Regions from separate parts of the Streptomyces sp. NPDC050546 genome, predicted to be linked through region 2. Evidence: riboswitches for the same ligand, from Rfam matches in the RefSeq annotation. Region 2 holds a riboswitch; each other region holds the start of a gene.
The links. A riboswitch is a leader RNA that binds a small molecule or an ion and turns the genes downstream of it on or off. The one in region 2 is predicted to bind thiamine pyrophosphate.
Positions count from the first base shown of each region.

Region 1: it holds a riboswitch for thiamine pyrophosphate, as region 2 does, so the genes downstream of both, ACIBK5_RS26790 (thiamine ABC transporter substrate binding subunit) here and thiC (phosphomethylpyrimidine synthase ThiC) in region 2, are expected to answer to the same signal.
Region 3: it holds a riboswitch for thiamine pyrophosphate, as region 2 does, so the genes downstream of both, thiO (glycine oxidase ThiO) here and thiC (phosphomethylpyrimidine synthase ThiC) in region 2, are expected to answer to the same signal.

Region 1 covers NZ_JBITGX010000011.1:121,029-127,797, reverse strand. Annotated here, with positions in the region: gene frr (ribosome recycling factor) at 1-338, shown strand, start outside; gene ACIBK5_RS26810 (phosphatidate cytidylyltransferase) at 338-1,483, shown strand; gene ACIBK5_RS26805 (SRPBCC family protein) at 1,600-2,049, shown strand; gene ACIBK5_RS26800 (alpha/beta fold hydrolase) at 2,285-3,157, opposite strand; gene rlmN (23S rRNA (adenine(2503)-C(2))-methyltransferase RlmN) at 3,304-4,410, shown strand; TPP riboswitch at 4,435-4,541, shown strand; gene ACIBK5_RS26790 (thiamine ABC transporter substrate binding subunit) at 4,665-5,705, shown strand; gene ACIBK5_RS26785 (ABC transporter permease) at 5,681-6,769, shown strand, end outside.
Region 2 covers NZ_JBITGX010000009.1:314,762-321,530, reverse strand. Annotated here, with positions in the region: gene ACIBK5_RS23990 (LacI family DNA-binding transcriptional regulator) at 1-589, shown strand, start outside; gene ACIBK5_RS23985 (metallophosphoesterase family protein) at 901-1,992, shown strand; gene ACIBK5_RS23980 (hypothetical protein) at 2,176-3,042, shown strand; gene thiC (phosphomethylpyrimidine synthase ThiC) at 3,180-4,964, opposite strand; TPP riboswitch at 4,957-5,146, opposite strand; gene ACIBK5_RS23970 (YibE/F family protein) at 5,219-6,769, shown strand, end outside.
Region 3 covers NZ_JBITGX010000006.1:429,327-436,095, reverse strand. Annotated here, with positions in the region: gene pknB (Stk1 family PASTA domain-containing Ser/Thr kinase) at 1-1,897, opposite strand, end outside; gene ACIBK5_RS18010 (thiazole synthase) at 2,115-2,912, opposite strand; gene thiS (sulfur carrier protein ThiS) at 2,915-3,115, opposite strand; gene thiO (glycine oxidase ThiO) at 3,112-4,281, opposite strand; TPP riboswitch at 4,279-4,390, opposite strand; gene ACIBK5_RS17995 (hypothetical protein) at 4,443-4,793, shown strand; gene ACIBK5_RS17990 (NAD(P)/FAD-dependent oxidoreductase) at 4,826-6,067, shown strand; gene ACIBK5_RS17985 (Rv2175c family DNA-binding protein) at 6,157-6,522, shown strand.

The sequences.
Region 1 (6,769 bases), on a different contig from region 2:
CCCTGCGCAACATCGAGCAGGCGATCCGCGACTCCGACCTGGGCGTCAACCCGAGCAACGACGGCAACATCATCCGAGTGGTGTTCCCCGAGCTGACCGAGGAGCGCCGCCGCGAGTACATCAAGGTCGCCAAGGGCAAGGGCGAGGACGCGAAGATCTCGATCCGCTCCGTGCGCCGCAAGGCCAAGGAGGCCATCGACAAGCTGATCAAGGACGGCGAGGTCGGCGAGGACGAGGGCCGCCGTGCGGAGAAGGAGCTCGACGACACCACCGCGAAGTACGTCGCGCAGGTGGACGAGCTCCTGAAGCACAAGGAAGCGGAGCTGCTCGAGGTCTGATGAACGACTCTTCCTGGGGGGCGCCGCCACAGGCCGGGTACTGGGGGCCCACCGACCAAGGGCATGGCCACGGGCACGTCCAGAGTCCGGGCCACGTCCAGAGTCCTGGCCATGGGCACGTCCAGGGGGCCGCTCCGGCGGGTCCCGCATACGATGCGTATGAAGCGCCTCAGACTCGCCCCATGCCCATCGTGCCTGACGTAGCCGACCACGGCGAAAACCAGGATGACGGCCGGAGGGCTGCTCGGCTGAGCGGCCCGCCGGTCCGAAACGAGACGAATCCGGAACCCATGCCCGACGCCTCGCAGCCGGCACCCAAGCCGCCGAAGAAGAGCGCGGGCCGCGACCTGAGTGCCGCGATAGGGGTCGGGGTCGGGCTCGGCGCGGTGATCGTCGCGTCGCTGTTCGTCGTCAAGGCCGTGTTCGTCGGCGTCGTCGCGGTCGCCGTCGTGGTCGGCCTGTGGGAGCTGACCAAGCGGCTGGACGAACGCAAGGGCATCCGGGCGCCGCTCGTTCCGCTCGCGCTCGGCGGTGCCGCGATGGTCGTCTCCGGGTACGTCCGGGGCGCCGAGGGCGCCTGGGTCGCCATGGCGCTCACCACGCTGGCCGTGCTCGTCTGGCGCATGACGGAGCCGCCCGAGGGCTACCTCCGGGACGTCACGGCGGGCGTCTTCGCGGCGTTCTACGTGCCGTTCCTTGCGACCTTCGTCGCGATGATGCTCACCGCGGACGACGGGCCGCAGCGGGTGCTCACCTTCCTGCTGCTGACGGTCGTCAGCGACACCGGTGCCTACGCCGTCGGCTGGCGCTTCGGCCGGACCAAGCTCGCACCGCGCATCAGCCCCGGCAAGACCCGCGAGGGCCTGCTCGGCGCGGTCGCCTTCGCCATGGTCGCGGGGGCGCTGTGCATGGAGTTCCTCATCGACGACGGCGCCTGGTGGCAGGGCCTGGTGCTCGGCCTCGCGGTCGCGGTCACCGCCACGCTCGGCGACCTCGGCGAGTCCATGATCAAGCGGGACCTCGGCATCAAGGACATGGGCACGCTGCTGCCCGGTCACGGCGGCATCATGGACCGGCTCGACTCCTTGCTGCCGACGGCTCCGGTGGTGTGGCTGCTGCTCGTGCTCTTCGTGGGGTCCGGCTGAGCGGACCGCGTCCAGTGAGCTCCCGTCCTTGTGGGCGGGAGCTCACTGTCGTTCCGGGGAGGCAGCGGAACGCGCCGAGTGGGACGATTCAGGTGTAGGTCGCAAAGGGGGACATTATGTCCATCATTCGACAGAGCATCGATGTCGACCGGCGTCCCGAGGACGTCTACGACTACGTCATGGACACCCCGCGGATGCCGGAGTGGCAGCTGAGCGCCGTGTCCGCGGAGCGCCTCGACGAGGGGCCCTTCGGTATCGGCTCCCGGTTCCGGGTCACCCGGCACGTCGGTCGCCGCGTGATGCCGATGACCATGGAGGTCGTCGAGTACGACCCGCCCCACACCTGGGGCATGCGCGGTGTCGACGGCCCCGTACGGGCACGGGTGCACGGCGAGGTCGAGCCGTTCGACGAGGGGCAGCGCTCGCACGTGACGATCGAGATCGACTTCGAGAGCCACGGCGTCGGCAAGATCCTGGTTCCGCTCGTCATGCGCCCCCAGGTCCGCAAGGAACTCCCGCGCAACGAGCAACTCCTCAAGGACCGGCTGGAGCACGCGGGCGCGTAGAACGCCTCTCTCCGGGTGTCGCGGGCGGGGCACGGGCCCTCGCGCGCCAACTCGTGCTCAGGCGGCGCGCTCGGCGGCTGCGGGCATGAAGTACGGGGCCATGATCATTCGCCCCAAAGCAGCTCCCGCCCAAAGCCGTTCCGCCGACCTCACGTCATCGCTGACCGCAATCGCCGTCTCGGAACGATTCTCAGTCGGGCCGGCGGAACCGTTGGGACATCGACATCGCTGAGCATCAGCAGTGGTCGGTGTGCTCCAGGATTGCGGTGGCGAGTGGGGCATGCACCTCGTGAGGGAGGGCGTGACCCATGCCAGGTATTTCCACGATGCGTGCGCCGTGGATCGCCTGGGCGAGGTGGTGGGCGTGCGGTGGCGGGGCGACCGGTTCGGCCGGGGCGGAGATCACGAGGGTGGGCACGCTGGTCTGTGCCAGCTGCTCAGTGCGGTCCATTCCGGAGGCGTCGGCACGGGCGTGCGCGGTGCTCGTGCTGTAGTGCCCAGTGTGTTCGATGACCTTGCGTTCCAGGGTGCGGGCGTACTCGGCGTCGAAGGGAATCTGATCGCCGCCCAAGACCCGCCAGTGCTCAACCCGCCGCTCCAGTTCGGCTTCCAGGCCCCGGTCCTGCACGGGGCGGGCCCACATCTCCAGCAATCGGGGTGCGATGCCGGGAAGTTCCTCGGGCGGGATCCGTGTTCCGTCCGGGCCCACGTACGGGGCAGTGCTGAGTGCGCTGGTGCCGATCAGGGTGGCACTGAGAAGGCGATCGGGGTGGTCGGCGACAAGGAGCTGGGCGAGCATCCCGCCCAGTGACATGCCCACTACATGGGAGCGTTCGACGCCGAGAGCGTCCAGTACGGTGACGGCGTCTTCCGCGAGTTGGGTGAGGGGGTAGGGCTGCTGGTCGAACGGCCAGGTGGAGCGGCCGGTGTCGCGATGGTCGTAGCGGATCACATGATGACGAGAGGCGAGCATGTCCACCAGTTCGTCCGGCCAGCCCAGGCCGGACGCTTGCGCACCCATGATCAACAAGAGTGAAGGCGCATCGGCGGTGCCACGATCTTCCGCCCATAGGCGTATGCCGGGCGCTGCGTCGACAAAGCGTTCCATGGTGCTCCCCTGACCTCAGAACTCCAGTGATACGAGACGTATCGTATCGCTTGTCGCCGTCCGTCCCCAGCCGGCGATCACAGGTGACCGTCCCCACCCGGCTCTCGCCTGATCTCCCCGAGTTGATCTGCGACACTGGGAGGGTTATGCCTGCACCCGGAGAACTCACTTTCGTCGCCCCCCGCGGAGCCAAGAAGCCGCCGCGGCATCTCGCTGATCTCACTCCTGCCGAGCGCAAGGAGGCTGTCGCTGCTGTCGGGGAGAAGCCGTTTCGTGCCAAGCAGCTCTCGCAGCACTACTTCGCGCGGTACGCGCACGAGCCGGAGCAGTGGACCGACATTCCGGCCGGTGCCCGGGGGAAGCTGCGGGAGGCGTTGCTGCCCGAGCTGATGAGCGTCGTGCGGCATCTGTCGACCGACCAGGGCACCACGCGCAAGACGCTCTGGCGGCTGTTCGACGGGACGCTCGTCGAGTCCGTGCTGATGCGGTACCCGGACCGGGTGACCATGTGCATCAGCTCGCAGGCGGGGTGCGGGATGAACTGCCCGTTCTGCGCGACCGGGCAGGCGGGTCTTGACCGGAATCTGTCCACCGCCGAGATCGTGCACCAGATCGTCGACGGTATGCGGGCGCTCAGGGACGGGGAGGTCCCCGGTGGGCCCGCCCGGCTCAGCAACATCGTGTTCATGGGCATGGGCGAGCCGCTCGCCAACTACAACCGGGTCATCGGGTCCATCCGGCGGCTGACCGACCCCGAGCCCGACGGGGTGGGGCTCTCGCAGCGCGGGATCACCGTCTCGACGGTCGGTCTCGTGCCGGCGATCCACCGCTTCGCCGACGAGGGCTTCAAGTGCCGGCTGGCCATCTCGCTGCACGCGCCCGACGACGAGCTGCGCGACACCCTCGTCCCGGTGAACACGCGGTGGAAGGTCCGGGAGGTGCTGGACGCCGGGTTCGAGTACAGCGCCAAGTCCGGGCGGCGGCTGTCCATCGAGTACGCGCTGATCCGGGACATCAACGACCAGGCCTGGCGGGGCGACCGGCTCGGGCGGCTGCTCAAGGGCAAGCCCGTGCATGTCAATCTCATCCCGCTGAACCCGACGCCGGGGTCGAAGTGGACCGCCTCGCGGCCCGAGGACGAGAAGGCGTTCGTGGAGGCCATCGCCGCCCATGGTGTGCCGGTGACGGTCCGGGACACCCGTGGGCAGGAGATCGACGGGGCGTGTGGTCAGCTCGCGGCCACCGAACGGTAGTCTGACCGTCGTACATACACCTTCATATTCCGACAGGGGAGCGCCACAGCGCTGAGAGTGCGGCACACGGCCGCAGACCCTCCGAACCTGGCCCAGGTCATTCTGGGTAGGGAGATCGGTCATCACTCGAGCTGTTGCGCCCTGCCCGGGACCACGGAAGTCCCGGGCAGGGCCGCGTCTTCTCCTGGTCATCCAGGAGGAATCCAGTGAGTAGCAAGAAGAAGCGGTTGACGGCTGTGGTCGTCGGGCTCGGTATGGCCGGCGCGCTTGCCGCGTGCGGGTCGTCCGGCGGCGGTCAGGGGTCCGGTGACTCCAATAAGACCGTGACGCTCGTCAGCCATGACTCGTGGGCCGCGTCCAAGGGCGTCATCGCCGCCTTCGAGAAGCAGTCCGGCTACAAGGTCAATGTCCTGGAGGACGGCGACGCCGGGCAGGCCGTGAACAAGGCGATCCTCACCAAGGACAACCCGCAGGGCGACGTCTTCTTCGGCGTCGACAACACGCTGCTCTCGCGGGCGCTCGACAACGGGCTGTTCCAGTCGTACGAGGCGAAGGGCTCGGAGCGGATCAAGGCCGAGTACCGGGCCGACCAGGGCGAGCACCGGGTCACGCCCGTCGACACCGGCGACATCTGCGTCAACTACGACAAGAAGTACTTCGCCGATCACAAGCTGGAACCGCCGCGGAGCTTCGACGATCTCGTCAAGCCGCAGTACAAGAACCTGCTCGTGACCGAGAACGCCTCCGCCTCCTCGCCCGGACTCGGGTTCCTGCTCGGCACCGCCGCGAAGTACGGGGACGACGGCTGGGAGGGCTACTGGAAGAAGCTCAAGGCCAACGGCGTGAAGGTCGTCGACGGCTGGGAGCAGGCCTACAACCAGGAGTTCTCCGGATCGTCCGGCGGGAAGAAGGCCAAGGGCGACCGGCCGCTCGTCGTGTCGTACGCGTCCTCGCCGCCCGCCGAGGTTCTCTACGCCGACCCCAAGCCCGACACGGCACCGACCGGGGTCGCCGAGGGCACCTGCTTCCGGCAGGTCGAGTACGCCGGGCTGCTGAGCAACGCCAAGAACACCAAGGGCGGCAAGGCGCTCCTCGACTTCCTGGTCTCCGAGCGGTTCCAGGAGGACATGCCGCTCAACATGTTCGTGTACCCGGTGCGCGAGGGCGCCCAGGTGCCGCCGGAGTTCGTGAAGTTCGGGCCGCAGGCGAAGGATCCCGAGACCCTGGGCCCGGCGAAGATCGCCGAGAACCGTGATCAGTGGGTCAAGTCGTGGACCTCACTCGTACTCAAGTAGCCGGCCGGAGGCGGGGCGCGGTGGCGCGGTTCGGGCTCATCGCCCTGCCCGTCGCGTTCTTCGCCGCGTTCTTCGCCTACCCCGTCGCCGCGATCGTCGCGCGTGGGCTGAAGGTCGACGGGGCCTGGCGGTTCGGGCGCATCGGTGAGGTGCTGGCGCAGTCCGACGTCCGGCACGTCCTGTGGTTCACCACCTGGCAGGCGCTCGTCTCCACCGCGCTCACCCTGCTGATCGCACTCCCCGGCGCGTACGTCTTCGCGCGCTTCGACTTCCGGGGCAAGCAGGTGCTGCGGGCGGCCGTGACCGTCCCGTTCGTGCTGCCCACGGTCGTCGTGGGTACGGCGTTCCTGGCGCTGGTCGGGCGGGGCGGGCTGCTCGACGAGCTGTGGGGCGTACGGCTGGACACCACCGTGTGGGCGATCCTGCTCGCGCACGTCTTCTTCAACTACGCGGTCGTCGTACGGACCGTGGGCGGGCTCTGGGCACAGCTGGATCCGCGGCAGGAGGAGGCCGCGCGGATGCTCGGGGCGTCGCCCTGGAAGGCCTGGCGGCAGGTCACGTTGCCGGCGCTCGGGCCCGCGGTGGCCGCCGCCGCGCTCATGGTCTTCCTGTTCACCTTCACCTCCTTCGGTGTCGTCCAGATCCTCGGCGGGCCCACCTTCTCGACCCTGGAGGTGGAGATCTACCGGCAGACGTCGGAGATCTTCGACCTGTCCACGGCGGCCGTGCTGACGCTGATCCAGTTCGTCGCCGTGGGCGCGATCCTCGCCCTGCACGCCTGGACCGTACGGCGGCGGGAGACCGCGCTGCGGCTGGTGGACGCGTCGGTGACCGCGCGCCGGCCGCGCGGCGCCGGGCAGTGGGCGCTGCTCGGCGGGGTGCTCGTGACCGTCGTCGTGCTGCTTCTGCTGCCGCTCGCCGTGCTGGTGCAGCGGTCGCTGGACGCGCCCGGGTTCGGCTACTACCGGGCGCTGACCAGGGCCGACGGCGGGGTGTTCCTGGTGCCGCCCATCGAGGCGATCGGCAACTCGCTGGAGTACGCCCTCGCCGCCACCGTGATCGCC
Region 2 (6,769 bases):
GGTCACGGCATGGGTCGACAACGACCACGAGGCCGCCGTCCTCGGGATCCTCGACCATCTGGCCGCCGCCGGCGCCCGCCGCATCGGCCTGCTGACCGGCACGACGACGGACACGTACACCCACCTGTCGACCACCGCGTACCTGCGCTGGTGCGAGCGCGTCGGCCAGGATCCGGTGTACGAGGCCTATCCGGCGCACGATCCGTGCGCGGGCGCCGTCGCCGCCGACCGGCTCCTCGCCCGCCCCGACCGGCCCGACGCGGTGTACGGGCTGTTCGACCCGAACGGCACCGATCTGCTCGCCGCCGCCCGCCGCTACGGCCTGCGCGTACCGGACGACCTGCTGCTGGTCTGCTGCAGCGAGTCCACCGTCTACGCCAACACCGAGCCCCCCATCACCACGCTCTCCCTGAAGCCGCGCCGCATCGGCACGGCCGTGGTGCAACTCCTCATCGACGCCATCGAGGGAGTGGAATCCGACCGCCCGGTGGAGCAGGTGATACCGACGGAGCTGATCGTGCGCACCTCGTCCCAGCGACGCCCGCCGCGCACGACGGTCAGCCCGCCGCGGTCCCCCGAGGGGGCCTAGTTCCCCGGTACCGGGGAACCCCCGGGTCCGGTACCTCGGACCCGGTCGCGGGGACGGTCCCGTGCCTGGGGAGAAACAGGGCCGGTCCCCCGGAGAGAAGGGATCGTTCTCGCGAAGAGAAGGAATGCGAGGACGGTCACACGGTGGTCAAAGCCCGGCCCAATCGGGGCGAAAGCCGCGGTGAACTGGACTCTTGCTCTGATTCACCACCCCTGGGTCATCACATGGCGCGATCCGCATTCCTATGATGGGCCCACGACACCGGCGGGCCGCTACGACCAGGCAGTCCGATGCGGTGCAGATGCGGCTTGATGGTGGAGGGGTCGATGACTCAGGGGGCCGGTCAGGGACCCGAGGTGGAGCGCACGGCGACGTTGCGCGACTTCCGGGTGCCCGCGTACGTCCACGAGACCGGTCCGTACGTCCAGAGCACGAGCCCCGGCGAGGTCGCTCCGCCACCCGAGGAGACCTATCCCGAGGGATACACGCCGACCCAGCGCGACCTTCCCGTGGTCAACCGGGGTGACACTGTCCAGGTGACCGTCGACCCCGAAACCGCCGCGGCCCCGCCTCCGAACACCGGACAGGGCGCGCTGTACGTCGTGGGCGACGTCCACGGCTATCTCGACCAGCTGGTGGCCGCCCTCCAGGAGAAGGGCCTCCTCGACGCCGAAGGCAACTGGTGCGCGGGCACCGCCCGGCTGTGGTTCCTCGGCGACTTCACCGATCGCGGCCCGGACGGCATCGGCGTCATCGACCTGGTGATGCGGCTGTCCGCCGAGGCCGCGGCGGCCGGGGGCTACTGCAAGGCGCTCATGGGCAACCATGAGCTGCTGCTGCTCGGCGCCAAGCGGTTCGGCGACACCCCCGTCAACTCCGGCGCGGGCACCGCCACCTTCCAGGCGGCCTGGCTGCTCAACGGCGGCCAGAAGACCGACATGGACCGCCTCCAGGACCACCACCTGCAGTGGATGGCCCGTCTCGACGCCGTCGAGGAGGTCGACGGCCACCTGCTCGTCCACTCGGACACCACCGCCTACCTCGACTACGGCCGCTCCATCGAAGAGGTCAACGACACCGTCCGCGAGACGATCACCCGCAACGACGCGGACGAGGTCTGGGACCTGTTCCGCAAGTTCACCAAGCGGTTCTCCTTCCGCGACGAGGGCGGCGCGGACGCCGTGCGTTCCCTGCTCGATACGTACGGGGGCACCCGCATCGTTCACGGGCACAGCCCGATTCCGTATCTGCTGGGCGAGGTCGGCTCCGAAGAGGACGAGGACAGCGGCGACCCGGTGATCGAGGGACCGCACGTCTACGCCGACGGACTCGCCATCGCGATGGACGGCGGCGTGACCATGGCCGGAAAGCTGCTGGTCCAGCAACTGCCCCTGGCTACGTGAACGTTCACCGGGCAGGCGTTTCCCGTCACAGGACCGGACGGGTGAAGGGCCAATTTCGGTAAACCCCCTGTCACCGCCCACCTCCACGGCTCTACCATCGGCTTATCCGTAGCAGGCTCCCCTCCGTTTCTGCCCGACGGCTCGTCAGCATGCCGAGCCCCAAGCCCTACGGAGCATCGGGGGATGCACATGAACAGCGTTCCGCAGCACCTGCTGAGCGAGGACCGCCAGGAATACGAGCGGATCCTCGATGAGGTGCTGCGCTCCGCACCACACCGTCCGGAACTGACCGCTGTCGGACAGCGGCTGAACTCGGAACAACTGCGCACCATGGCGCTGAACGCCACGGCGCTCATCACGGCAGCAGCGTCGACCGAATACCAGCATTACGTCAAGGTCCGTGAGGAACTGCGCCAGCCGGCGTCGTCCAGCACGCCGGCCGTGCGCGAGTCCGGCTCTTCCGAGCCGGGCACGGGCCCTGCGGGGCTGGCCGCCGCCATGGGCGAGGTCGCCGAGACCGCCGGCGCGGGCGCCGTCGCCATCGTCGCCGTCCTCGCACCCGTCCTGGCCGGAACCGCCGCCGCGATCTTCCTGCTCGTCGGCTACATCCTGCAGATGCTCGACCCCGAGCAGGCGTTCGCCCGGACCATGCTCACCACGGGCTGGGTGTTCGGCGCCGTGACCGCGGTCGCGATCCTCGTCGCCGCGGTGGGACTGCTGCTCACCGCCCTGCGCAACAAGCCGACGGCCGAAGGCGGTCCGTACGACGAACTGCACGAGGAGGTGGCCCTGGCCAGGGAGGCCTGGCACGAGGCCCTGCTGGAGCGGGGCATCCTGCCTTTCCTGCGCGAGGCACTCGTCAGCCCGGACACGGCCGCCGCGCTGCACCACACCTCCTCGTCCACGCCGATCAGCCGCATCCCGCACCTCGGCTACGACCGCCCGGGTTTCACCAGCCCGGACGAAGGCCACCGCGGCTCGCGGCCGAGCTACAGCAGCCCGGACTACACCAGCCCGGACTACGGAGGACCGGAACACCAGCCGGAGTAGCCGGGACCCACAGGCCAAGAGACCAGAGGCCGGCCAAGGGCCAGGGGCCAAGGGCCAAGGGCCAGGGACCATGTGTCCCCAGCCCTCGGCCCTCCCGGCGTGTACGCAGCCCGCCTCGCGGCCTGTGTGCGGCCGGATCAGTCCGCGATCGGCAGGTACACCCGGTTCCCGCTCGCCGCGAACTCCTTCGACTTCTGGGCCATGCCCTCCTCGATCTCGGTCCTTGTACCGCCGTGTTCACGACGGATGTCCTGCGAGATCTTCATGCTGCAGAACTTGGGACCGCACATCGAGCAGAAGTGAGCCGTCTTGGCGGGCTCTGCCGGCAGGGTCTCGTCATGGAACTCCCTTGCTGTGTCCGGGTCGAGGGCCAGGTTGAACTGGTCCTCCCACCGGAACTCGAAGCGAGCGTCGGACAACGCGTCGTCCCATTCCTGGGCACCCGGGTGTCCCTTGGCGACGTCGGCCGCATGGGCTGCGATCTTGTAGGTGATGACGCCGGTCTTGACGTCGTCACGGTTCGGCAGTCCCAAGTGCTCCTTGGGCGTGACGTAGCACAGCATCGCCGTGCCCCACCAAGCGATCATCGCGGCGCCGATGCCGGAGGTGATGTGGTCGTACGCCGGCGCGACGTCCGTGGTCAGCGGGCCGAGCGTATAGAACGGAGCTTCATCGCAGATCTCCTGCTGAAGGTCGATGTTCTCCTTGATCTTGTGCATCGGGACATGGCCCGGGCCTTCGATCATGGTCTGTACGTTGAAACGCTTGGCGATCCGGTTGAGTTCCCCGAGCGTCCTCAACTCCGCGAACTGTGCCTCGTCGTTGGCGTCCGCGATGGAGCCGGGCCGCAGGCCGTCGCCGAGCGAGTAGGTGACGTCGTACGCGGCGAGGATCTCGCAGAGTTCCTCGAAGTGCTCGTACAGGAACGACTCCTGGTGGTGCGCGAGGCACCAGGCGGCCATGATCGAGCCGCCGCGGGAGACGATGCCGGTCTTGCGGTTGGCCGTCAGCGGCACATAGGCCAGGCGCACGCCCGCGTGGACCGTCATGTAGTCCACGCCCTGCTCGGCCTGTTCGATGACCGTGTCCTTGTAGACCTCCCAGGTCAGATCCTCGGCCCTGCCGTCGACCTTCTCCAGGGCCTGGTAGAGCGGCACGGTGCCGATGGGGACGGGGGAGTTGCGCAGCACCCACTCACGCGTGGTGTGGATGTTGCGGCCGGTGGAGAGGTCCATGACCGTGTCGGCGCCCCAGCGGGTCGCCCAGGTCATCTTCTCGACCTCCTCCTCGATGGAGGACGTCACCGCCGAGTTGCCGATGTTGGCGTTGACCTTCACCAGGAACCTCTTGCCGATGATCATCGGCTCGATCTCCGGGTGGTTGACGTTGGCCGGCAGCACGGCCCGGCCCGCGGCGATCTCGTCGCGGACCACCTCGGGCGAGACGTTCTCCCGGATGGCCACGTACTCCATCTCGGGCGTGATCTCGCCGCGGCGGGCGTACGCGAGCTGCGTGACCGCCTTCCCGTCCCGGCTGCGTCGCGGCTGGCGCGGGCGGCCGGGGAAGACGGCGTCGAGGTTGCGGAGGCCGCCGCGGGGCGAGGTGTGCTTGATGCCGTCGTCCTCGGGACGGACGGGGCGGCCCGCGTACTCCTCGGTGTCGCCGCGGGAGATGATCCAGTTCTCGCGCAGCGGCGGCAGGCCCCTGCGGACGTCGGTGTCGATGAGTGGATCGGTGTACGGGCCCGAGGTGTCGTACAGCGTGACGTCCTGCCCGTTGGTGAGATGCACCTGACGGACCGGCACGCGCAGGTCGGGGCGGGTGCCCTCGACGTACGCCTTGTGCCAGCCGATGGACTTCCCGGCCTCCTCGGACTGTGCGTCCTGAACGGAGGCAGGCGTGCGTGCGTCCTTGTCGGTCATGAGACCTACTCCCTACGCCGGCATTACCCGGTAACAGGTTCGGCGGTCGACGCAGCGGTTTCCGTCTGCCGACGTTCCGTGTGAAACATCACTCGACTTCGGTGATGTTTCATGTGAAACATCGCTGGGACGGAGGTCAGCGCCCTCTCAGCCCGGTGCTCCGAGCTCCCGCGTGTACAAAAGGTGCCTCCACGCTAGCGGCAATTCTGGCGCGGTGAACAGAGGGCCCCCCTCGTTCTTGCGATGATCGGTCGGTGACCACGACGCAGCGTCCCCCTTACCCACCGCCCGAGCCGCCTCGCGGATCCGGCGCCGGAAACGGCAACGGCCGGGGAGACGGCCACGATTTTGTCTCCGGGTCCGGGTATGGGCCCGAGGCGGGTTTCGGGCCCGGGGCGGGTTTCGGGCCCGGGTCCGGGGCAGGTGCAGGCGGTGAGCGTGGTTCCGGCTCTGCCGGGGGATACGGGCCGGGCAACGGCCAGGGTGGTGGCTCAGCCGGTGGGCACGGAGACGGTCCGGGCGACGGGCACGGTCCGGGTTCAGGGGGCGGGCACGGGCACGGTTCCGGGACCGGCGGAGGCGACGGCCACGGACATGGCCCCGGTTCCGCGCCAGGTGGCGGACACGGGCACTCGCACAGCCACGGTCCGGCCACACCTGTCTCCATGCATCTGCGCAAGATCATCGCGGCGATCCTGATCCCGTTCGGCGCGGCCGTGCTGATCGGTCTCGTCGTGCTGTGGCCGGGCGGCGCCCCGTCCCACGAGCGCACCGGCGTCGGCTTCGACCGGCAGACCGAACAAGCCTCGGTCACCAAGGTCGTGGAGATCAGCTGCAAGGAGGCCGGCGCCTCGGGGGTCCCGCCGACGGGCGACACCTCCACCGCCGAGGGCTCCTCCGCGGCGCAGCAGGAGAAGGGCACCTGCAAGCGGGCGACGATCCGGGTCGACAGCGGCAAGGACAAGGGCCGCACCTTCACCGAGATCATCCAGCCGGACCAGTCCCGCCAGCTGCACGAGGGCCAGAAGGTCGTGGTCGCCTACGAGCCCTCAGCGCCGAAGGACCTGCAGTACTCGGTCACCGACGTCAACCGCCGTCTGCCCTTGGCCCTGCTGGCCGGCATCTTCGCGGTCGCCGTCGTGGTCGTCGGGCGGCTGCGGGGGGTCATGGCCCTCATCGCGCTGGCCATGAGCTTCCTGGTGCTGAACTTCTTCATCCTGCCCGCGATTCTGCAGGGCTCGAACCCGTTGGTCGTGGCGGTGGTGGGCTCGAGCGCCATCATGCTCATCGCCCTGTACCTTTGTCATGGTTTGTCCGCACGGACCTCCGTGGCGGTGCTCGGCACCCTCGTCTCCCTGTTGCTGATCGGCATCCTCGGCTCGGTGTTCATCGACTGGGCCGCACTCACTGGCAACACGGACGACAACACCGGTCTGATCCACGGCCTCTACCCGACGATCGACATGAGCGGTCTGCTGCTCGCCGGCATCATCATCGGCTCGCTCGGTGTACTCGACGACGTGACGGTCACGCAGACCTCGGCGGTCTGGGAGCTGCACGAGGCAAATCCGTCGATGGGCTGGCGCGGGCTGTACCGCGCGGGCATCCGGATCGGCCGCGACCACATCGCCTCCGTCGTCAACACGCTCGTCCTCGCCTACGCGGGTGCCGCCCTGCCGCTGCTGCTGCTGTTCTCCATCGCGCAGAGCGGTGTGGGGACGGTCGCCAACAGCGAGCTGGTCGCCGAGGAGATCGTGCGCACGCTGGTCGGTTCGATCGGCCTGGTCGCCTCGGTGCCGGTCACC
Region 3 (6,769 bases), on a different contig from region 2:
CGGACTGGCCGCCCTCGACGGACTGCCCCTTGACCTCGTCACCGAACAGCCCGAGCAGACCGCGGTCCTCGTCTACCTGGAACCCGGCGCCCTCCAGCGCTTGCGTGGCGTCGTCGACGTTCTGGCCGACCACGTCCGGGACCTCGATCATCTCGGGGCCCTTGGAGAGCGTCAGCGTCACCGTGTCGCCCTCGGCCGCCCGGCCGCCGGCGTTCGGGGTCTGCTTGACCACCTGGCCCTTGTCGAACTCGGAGGAGTTGACCCGCTCGGTGGCGACCTTCACCTTGAGCCCGGCGTCCTGGAGCTGCGCCCGGGCATCGGCTTCGTCCGCTCCGGTGACGTCGGGGATGTCGATGGGGCTGCCCTTGCTGACGACCAGCGCGACGGCGGTGCCCGCGCGGACCTTCGTGCCGTCGGCGGGCCGCGCGGAGATCACCGAGCCCTTCGGCACGTCCTCGCTGAACTCCCTGGTGACCATGCCCGGCTCAAGACCGTCCTCCTTCAGCTGGGCCCGCGCCGTGGCCAGCTTCTGGCCCTCCAGGGCGGGCACCCGCACGGTCTCGGGGCCGTCGGACACGGTGATGCTCACCGAGTCGTTGCCACGGATGCGCGACCCGGGCTTCGGGTCGGAGCTGATGATCTGGCCCCGCTCCACGGTGTCGCTGTAGGCGTGCTCGACCTTGCCGAGATCCAGCCCGGCCTTCTCCAGCCGGCTCTCGGCCTCGGTCTGGGTCTTCGCCAGCAGCGGGGGGACCTCGGTGAACTGGCCCGAGTTGATGTACCAGATGCCGCCGCCGAGGCCCAGCACCAGCAGCACGGCGACGACGATCGCCAGCGGACCGCGCCGGGACCCCGGGCGGCGCCGGGACGGCGGGGGCGGCGGGGACTCGAAACGGCTGGTGCGGTTGAGCGCCGCCCCGGACGTCTCGTCGTCCTCGTTGACCGGCAGCGGGCGCAGGTTGGTCAGCGCGCGCGGGATCACACTCGTACGGTCGTCGGCTCCGTCGTGCTCCGAGGAGAGCGCCTGCGGCGGCACCGCGTCCAGCTGCTCCGCGCTCAGCCCGGCGCGCCCGTCGCGGACCTGCGCGAGCAGCGCCACCGCGTCGTGCGGGCGGATGTCCGGGGTGCGGGCGGTCGCCGAGGCCACCATCTCGTCCAGCTCGTAGGCCAGACCGGGCACAGCGGCCGACGGCGGCGGGACGTCCTCGTGCAGGTGCTTGTACAGGATCACGGCCGGCGAGTCCGCGTCGTGCGGCTTGTCGCCGGTCAGCATCTCGTACAGCATCACCCCGCACGCGTACACGTCGACGCGGGGGTCCGCGGTGCCGTTCTCTATCTGCTCGGGCGCGAGGTACGCGACCGTGCCGAGCACGGTCCCTGTGGTGTTCGTCACCGTGTCCACGGCGCGGACGAGTCCAAAGTCGGCGACCTTCACCCGGCCGTCGTCCCCTATGAGGACGTTCTCGGGCTTCATGTCCCGGTGCACGAACCCGGCGCGGTGGGCGGCGCCCAGCGCGGCCAGTACCGGCTCCAGGATGTCCAGGGCGGCGCGCGGCTGCAGGGCCCCGCGCTCGCGCAGCACGTCCCGCAGGGTGCAGCCCGCGACGTACTCCATGGCGAGATACACGTAGGAGCCGTCGGTGCCCTGGTCGAAGACCTGCACCACGTTCGGATGGGCCAGTCGGGCGACGGACTTCGCCTCACGGATGAACCGCTCGACGAACGAGCCGTCGACGGCGAGCGAGGGGTGCATCACCTTGAGCGCGAGAACGCGGTCCAGCCGGGTGTCCACAGCCCGGTAGACCGTCGCCATCCCGCCGACGGCGATCCGCGCGTCGATGCGATACCGGCCGTCGAGCACCTGCCCGACCAAGGGGTCCTGAAGGGTCGTGTCCACGCAGGCGAGTGTACGAGCCACGACCGACACCCCGCCGCCCCGTCCGTTCCCCGGTGCGGGACTGCAGCCGACCTGTGACGTGTATCCCCCCTGGCTGCGGGCATGCGCACCGCCTCAGCTGCGGGCATGCGTGCCGCTAGGGGCGGCACGGGTGGGCGCAGCGGCACCCCGCTACGCCGGGCTGCGCACCCACCCGCCCCCAGCACACACGCCCGGCTCACTGAAAAGCAGGCCGCTCCGGATCGAGCACAGCCATCCCCTCACCCGGCGAAGACGCCTCCGCGAAATGCCGCCGAGGAATACGCCCGGCCCGATACGCCAACCGCCCCGCTTCCACCCCGTTCCTCATGGCGGCAGCCATCAGCACCGGCTCCTGCGCCCGCGTCACCGCCGAGGCGAGCATCACACCCGCACACCCCAGCTCCATCGCCAGCGCCGCGTCCGACGCCGTACCGGCACCGGCGTCCAGAATCACCGGCACCCCCGCCCGCTCGACGATCAACTGGAAGTTGTGCGGGTTGCGGATACCGAGCCCGGACCCGATCGGCGACCCCAGCGGCATGATCGCCGCGCAGCCCACGTCCTCCAGCCTCCGCGCCAGCACCGGGTCGTCGTTGGTGTACGGCAGCACCGTGAACCCGTCGTCGACCAGCGTCTCGGCCGCCTCCAGCGTCTCGATCGGATCCGGCAGCAGCGTGCGCTCGTCGGCGATGACCTCCAGCTTGACCAGGTCGGTGCCGAGGGCCTCGCGTGCCAGACGGGCCGTGAGGACGGCCTCTCCGGCGGTGAAACAGCCCGCCGTGTTGGGCAGCACCCGGATGCCGAGCCGGTCCAGGACGGAGAGCACCGAGCCGTGCACCGAGGGATTCACCCGGCGCATCGCGACCGTCGTCAGCTCCGTCCCCGAGGCGACCAGCGAACGCTCCAGCACGTCGAGGCTGGGCGCCCCGCCCGTACCCATGATCAGGCGGGACGTGAAGGACGTACCACCGAGGACAAACGGATCGTCGGCCATGGTCAGCCTCCTTGGACGGCGGTGAGGACTTCCACACGGTCTCCCTCGGCGAGGGACGTGGCCGGCCACTGCGCGCGCGGGACGACGGTCTCGTTGAGGGCGGCGGCCACTCCGGAGGGCGAGGCGGTGAGCGAACTCACGACGGTGTCGAGAGCCGTGCCGGGCCGGACGTCCCGGGGCTCGCCGTTGACGGAGATGTTCATACGGGCTGCTCCGTGAGTGCGGTGGCGGTACTGAAGCGCTTCGGGGTGAAGGGGCGGGCCTCCTCGGGGAGTTCGCCCGCCGTCAGGGCGTGTGCCAGGGCGTCGCCGGTCACCGGGGTGAGCAGGACACCGTTGCGGTAGTGCCCGGTGGCCAGCAGCAGTCCCTCCAGACCGGTCGGGCCGAGCAGCGGCGCGTTGTCGGGGGAGCCGGGCCGCAGTCCGGCCCGGGTCTCCGTGAACGGCAGCTCGGTGATGCCCGGGACCAGCTCGTGCGCGTCGCGCAGCAGCTCGTACACGCCGCCCGCGGTCACGGTGGTGTCCCAGCCCGTCTCCTCGCTGGTCGCCCCGATGACCAGCTCGCCGCTCTCGCGCGGCACCAGATAGACATGGCTGCCGCGCACGACCGCGCGTACGGTCCGGCTCAGGAAGGGGCCGTGCCGCCCCGGCATGGTCAGCCGTACGACCTGCCCCTTCACCGGTCGCACGGGAGGCAGCACGTCCTCGGGGACGCCCGTGAGCCGTCCGCTGAGGCTGCCCCCGGCCAGCACCACCTGCCCGGCGTCCAGCGCGGTCCCGTCGGCCGTGACGACGCCCGCGGCCCGGTCCCGTACGACGGTGAGGCGCTCCGCCCACGCCCGGTGGAAGACCACACCCGCCCGCTCGCACGCCGTCACCAGCGCCCCGGACAGTCGCCGCGGGTCGATCTGGTGGTCGCCGTCGACCCGCAGCCCGCCGCGCACGCCCGGCGCGAGCATCGGCTCCAGGCGGCGGCACTCCCGCCCCGACAGCCACTGCGACTCCAGGCCGGACTGCTGCTGCAGGGCGTGCAGTTCGCGCAGATGGGCCCGGTCGTCGGCGTCCAGGGCGACGGCGAGCGTGCCGCAGCGGCGGTAGCCGAGGTCGTGGCCCGTGAGGTCGGTGAGCTCGGCCGCGAAGTCCGGGTAGCGCCGGGCGGAGGCGAGGTTCAGGCCGAGCAGGGTCTGCTCGCCGTAGTGCAGTTCCGTGACGGCGGCGAGCATGCCGGCCGCCACCTGTGCGGCCCCGCCGCCCGGCTCGGGGTCCACCACGGCCGTGGCGAGCCCGCGTTGTGCGGCCCGCCACGCGGTGACCAGGCCGATGATGCCGCCCCCGATGACGAGGACGTCTGACGTTGGCGTACGCGACATGGGCGTCCAGCCCCTCCCTTCGCCGGCATGACCCGGATCAGGTTCGTACGGTCGGAGGCCGCCAGCCTCCCTCTCAGCCCGGTGCGTCCGGGCTCCCGCGAGTGCTCTACGTTGGCCACCCTAGCCCGATGCCGTATGTCGCAGTAAGGGAGCCTCCGTCCATGGCCCGATCCCTCGACGGTCTTCTCCTCGCCCCGGTCGCCGACCAGGCCCCTGGCCAGGTGGGGACCCGCACCCGGTTCACGTACCACGAGAGGGACGGCGAGATCTGGGCCGAGTACACGGGCGGCGACGTCGTACGCGGCCACCTCGTGGGTACCCGGGAGGGTGACCGGCTGGACTTCCGGTACGTACAGCTCAAGCAGGACGGAACCACCTCCTCGGGGCACTGTGTGTCGACGGTCGTGGAGCTTCCCGACGGGCGGGTGCGGCTGGAGGAGACGTGGGAGTGGGAGTCGCAGCAGGGCAGTGGGACGAGCGTTGTGGAGCAGGTCACTGCGCATGAGCACTGACTGACAAAACGTCAGGTGTCTATGGTGATCAGGTGAGCGAGCAGACGCAGGAACCAGGTCCGTCAGCGCCGCGGCGCGTGGTCGTGGCGGGTGCGGGCATGGCCGGTGTGCAGACCGCGGTCGCCCTGCGGGAGCAGGGTTTCACCGGCACCGTGATCCTCATCGGCGCCGAGCCCCACCAGCCGTACGACCGGCCCCCGTTGTCCAAGGCCGTCCTGCTCGGCAAGGCCGAGGGCTCCGCCTTCGACCTCGACTTCGAGGCCCTCGGCATCGAGCTGCGACTCGGCTGCGAGGTGCTGGGCCTGCGCCCCGGCGATCACGAGCTGGACACCGAGGACGGGCCCGTGCCGTACGACGCCCTCGTCGTCGCGACCGGCGCCGAACCGGTCCGGCTGCCCGGCTCGGAGGGCGTGCCGGGTGTGCATCTGCTGCGCACCCTGGACGACGCCGAGCGGCTGCGGCCCGTGCTGGCCCGCAAGCACGACATCGTGGTCGTCGGCGCGGGCTGGATCGGCGCGGAGTTCGCCACCGCAGCGCGCGAGGCGGGCTGCGCGGTGACCGTCGTGGAGGCCGCCGAACGGCCGCTCGCCGGGGCGCTGCCCGCCGAGGTCGCGGCCCCGATGGCCGGCTGGTACGCCGACGCGGGTGCGGTGCTGCGCACGCACGCGCGCGTGGAGCGCGTCGAGCCCGGGGCGGTGCTGCTCGACGACGGCACGCGGCTGCCGGCGGGCGCGGTCGTGGTCGGCATCGGCGCCCGCCCCGCCACGGCGTGGCTGGCCGGCTCCGCAGTGGAGCTAGGTGCCCAGGGCGAGATCGTGTGCGACCAGCACCTGCTTACGTCGGTGCCGGACGTGTACGCGGTCGGCGACTGCGCATCCTTCCCCTCGGGGCGGTACGGCGAGCGCCTGCTGGTGCACCACTGGGACAACGCCCTCCAGGGGCCGCGCACGGTGGCCCTGAACATCGTCGGCCGGGCCTCGGGGGAGACCCCGGCGGTGTACGACCCCGTGCCGTACTTCTGGTCCGAGCAGTTCGGGCGGTTCGTGCAGTACGCCGGGCACCACGCCGGCGCCGACACGACCCTGTGGCGGGGCGACCCGGCCGGGCCGGCCTGGACGGTCTGCTGGCTCCGCGGGGACCGGCTGGTCGCCCTGCTGGCGGTGGGCCGGCCCCGGGACCTGGCGCAGGGGCGTCGCCTGATCGAGTCGGGCGCCGCCATGAATCCGGTGCTGCTGGAGGACCCGGCCAGGCCGCTGAAGGCGGCTACGGCGTAGCTGTCGGGGGCTGTCGGGGGAGCCTGTCGTCCGCCCAGGTGGGCCGGGCTGACTTCCGACTGTCAGTGGCGGATGGCAGGCTGGTTTCCGTGACCGAGATTGACGCAAAGATCGATGCTCTCGTCCCCGCCTGGCTCACCCTCCCCGACATCGCCGAACAGTTCGGTGTCGAGGTGACGCGTGTGCGGCAGCTGGTCAAGGACGGCCAGCTCCTCGCCGTACGCCGAGGTGAGAACCGCGCGCTGCACGTCCCCGCCGCCTTCATCGACGGGGACAAGGTCGTCAAGGGCCTGTCCGGGACCCTGACACTCCTGCGGGACGACGGTTTCACGGACGAGGAGATGCTGGAGTGGCTCTTCACCCCCGACCCGAGCCTGCCCGGCACCCCGGCGCAGGCACTGAGTGAGAATCGCGGCACGGAGGTGAAGCGACGCGCCCAGGCGCTCGCGGTCTGACCCGACTCGACGAGACACCGTCCGGTGCCGTGCGAGCGGGGCCGGACCCGAACGACGGCCCGGAGCACGGGCCGCGGCTTCCATGAGGCCACGGCCCCGGGCCGGCTCGCGCCCGCTCAGGGCGCGGGCCGCCGCCCGGCTGTCGCCGGCAGAGTGGCCTCGCCGCCCTCCCGGCACCGCCAAGGGGCGCTTCGGCGCCCTGGCCGCACCCCGTACGCCACCGCCACCGACACCCAGGGGGACACGC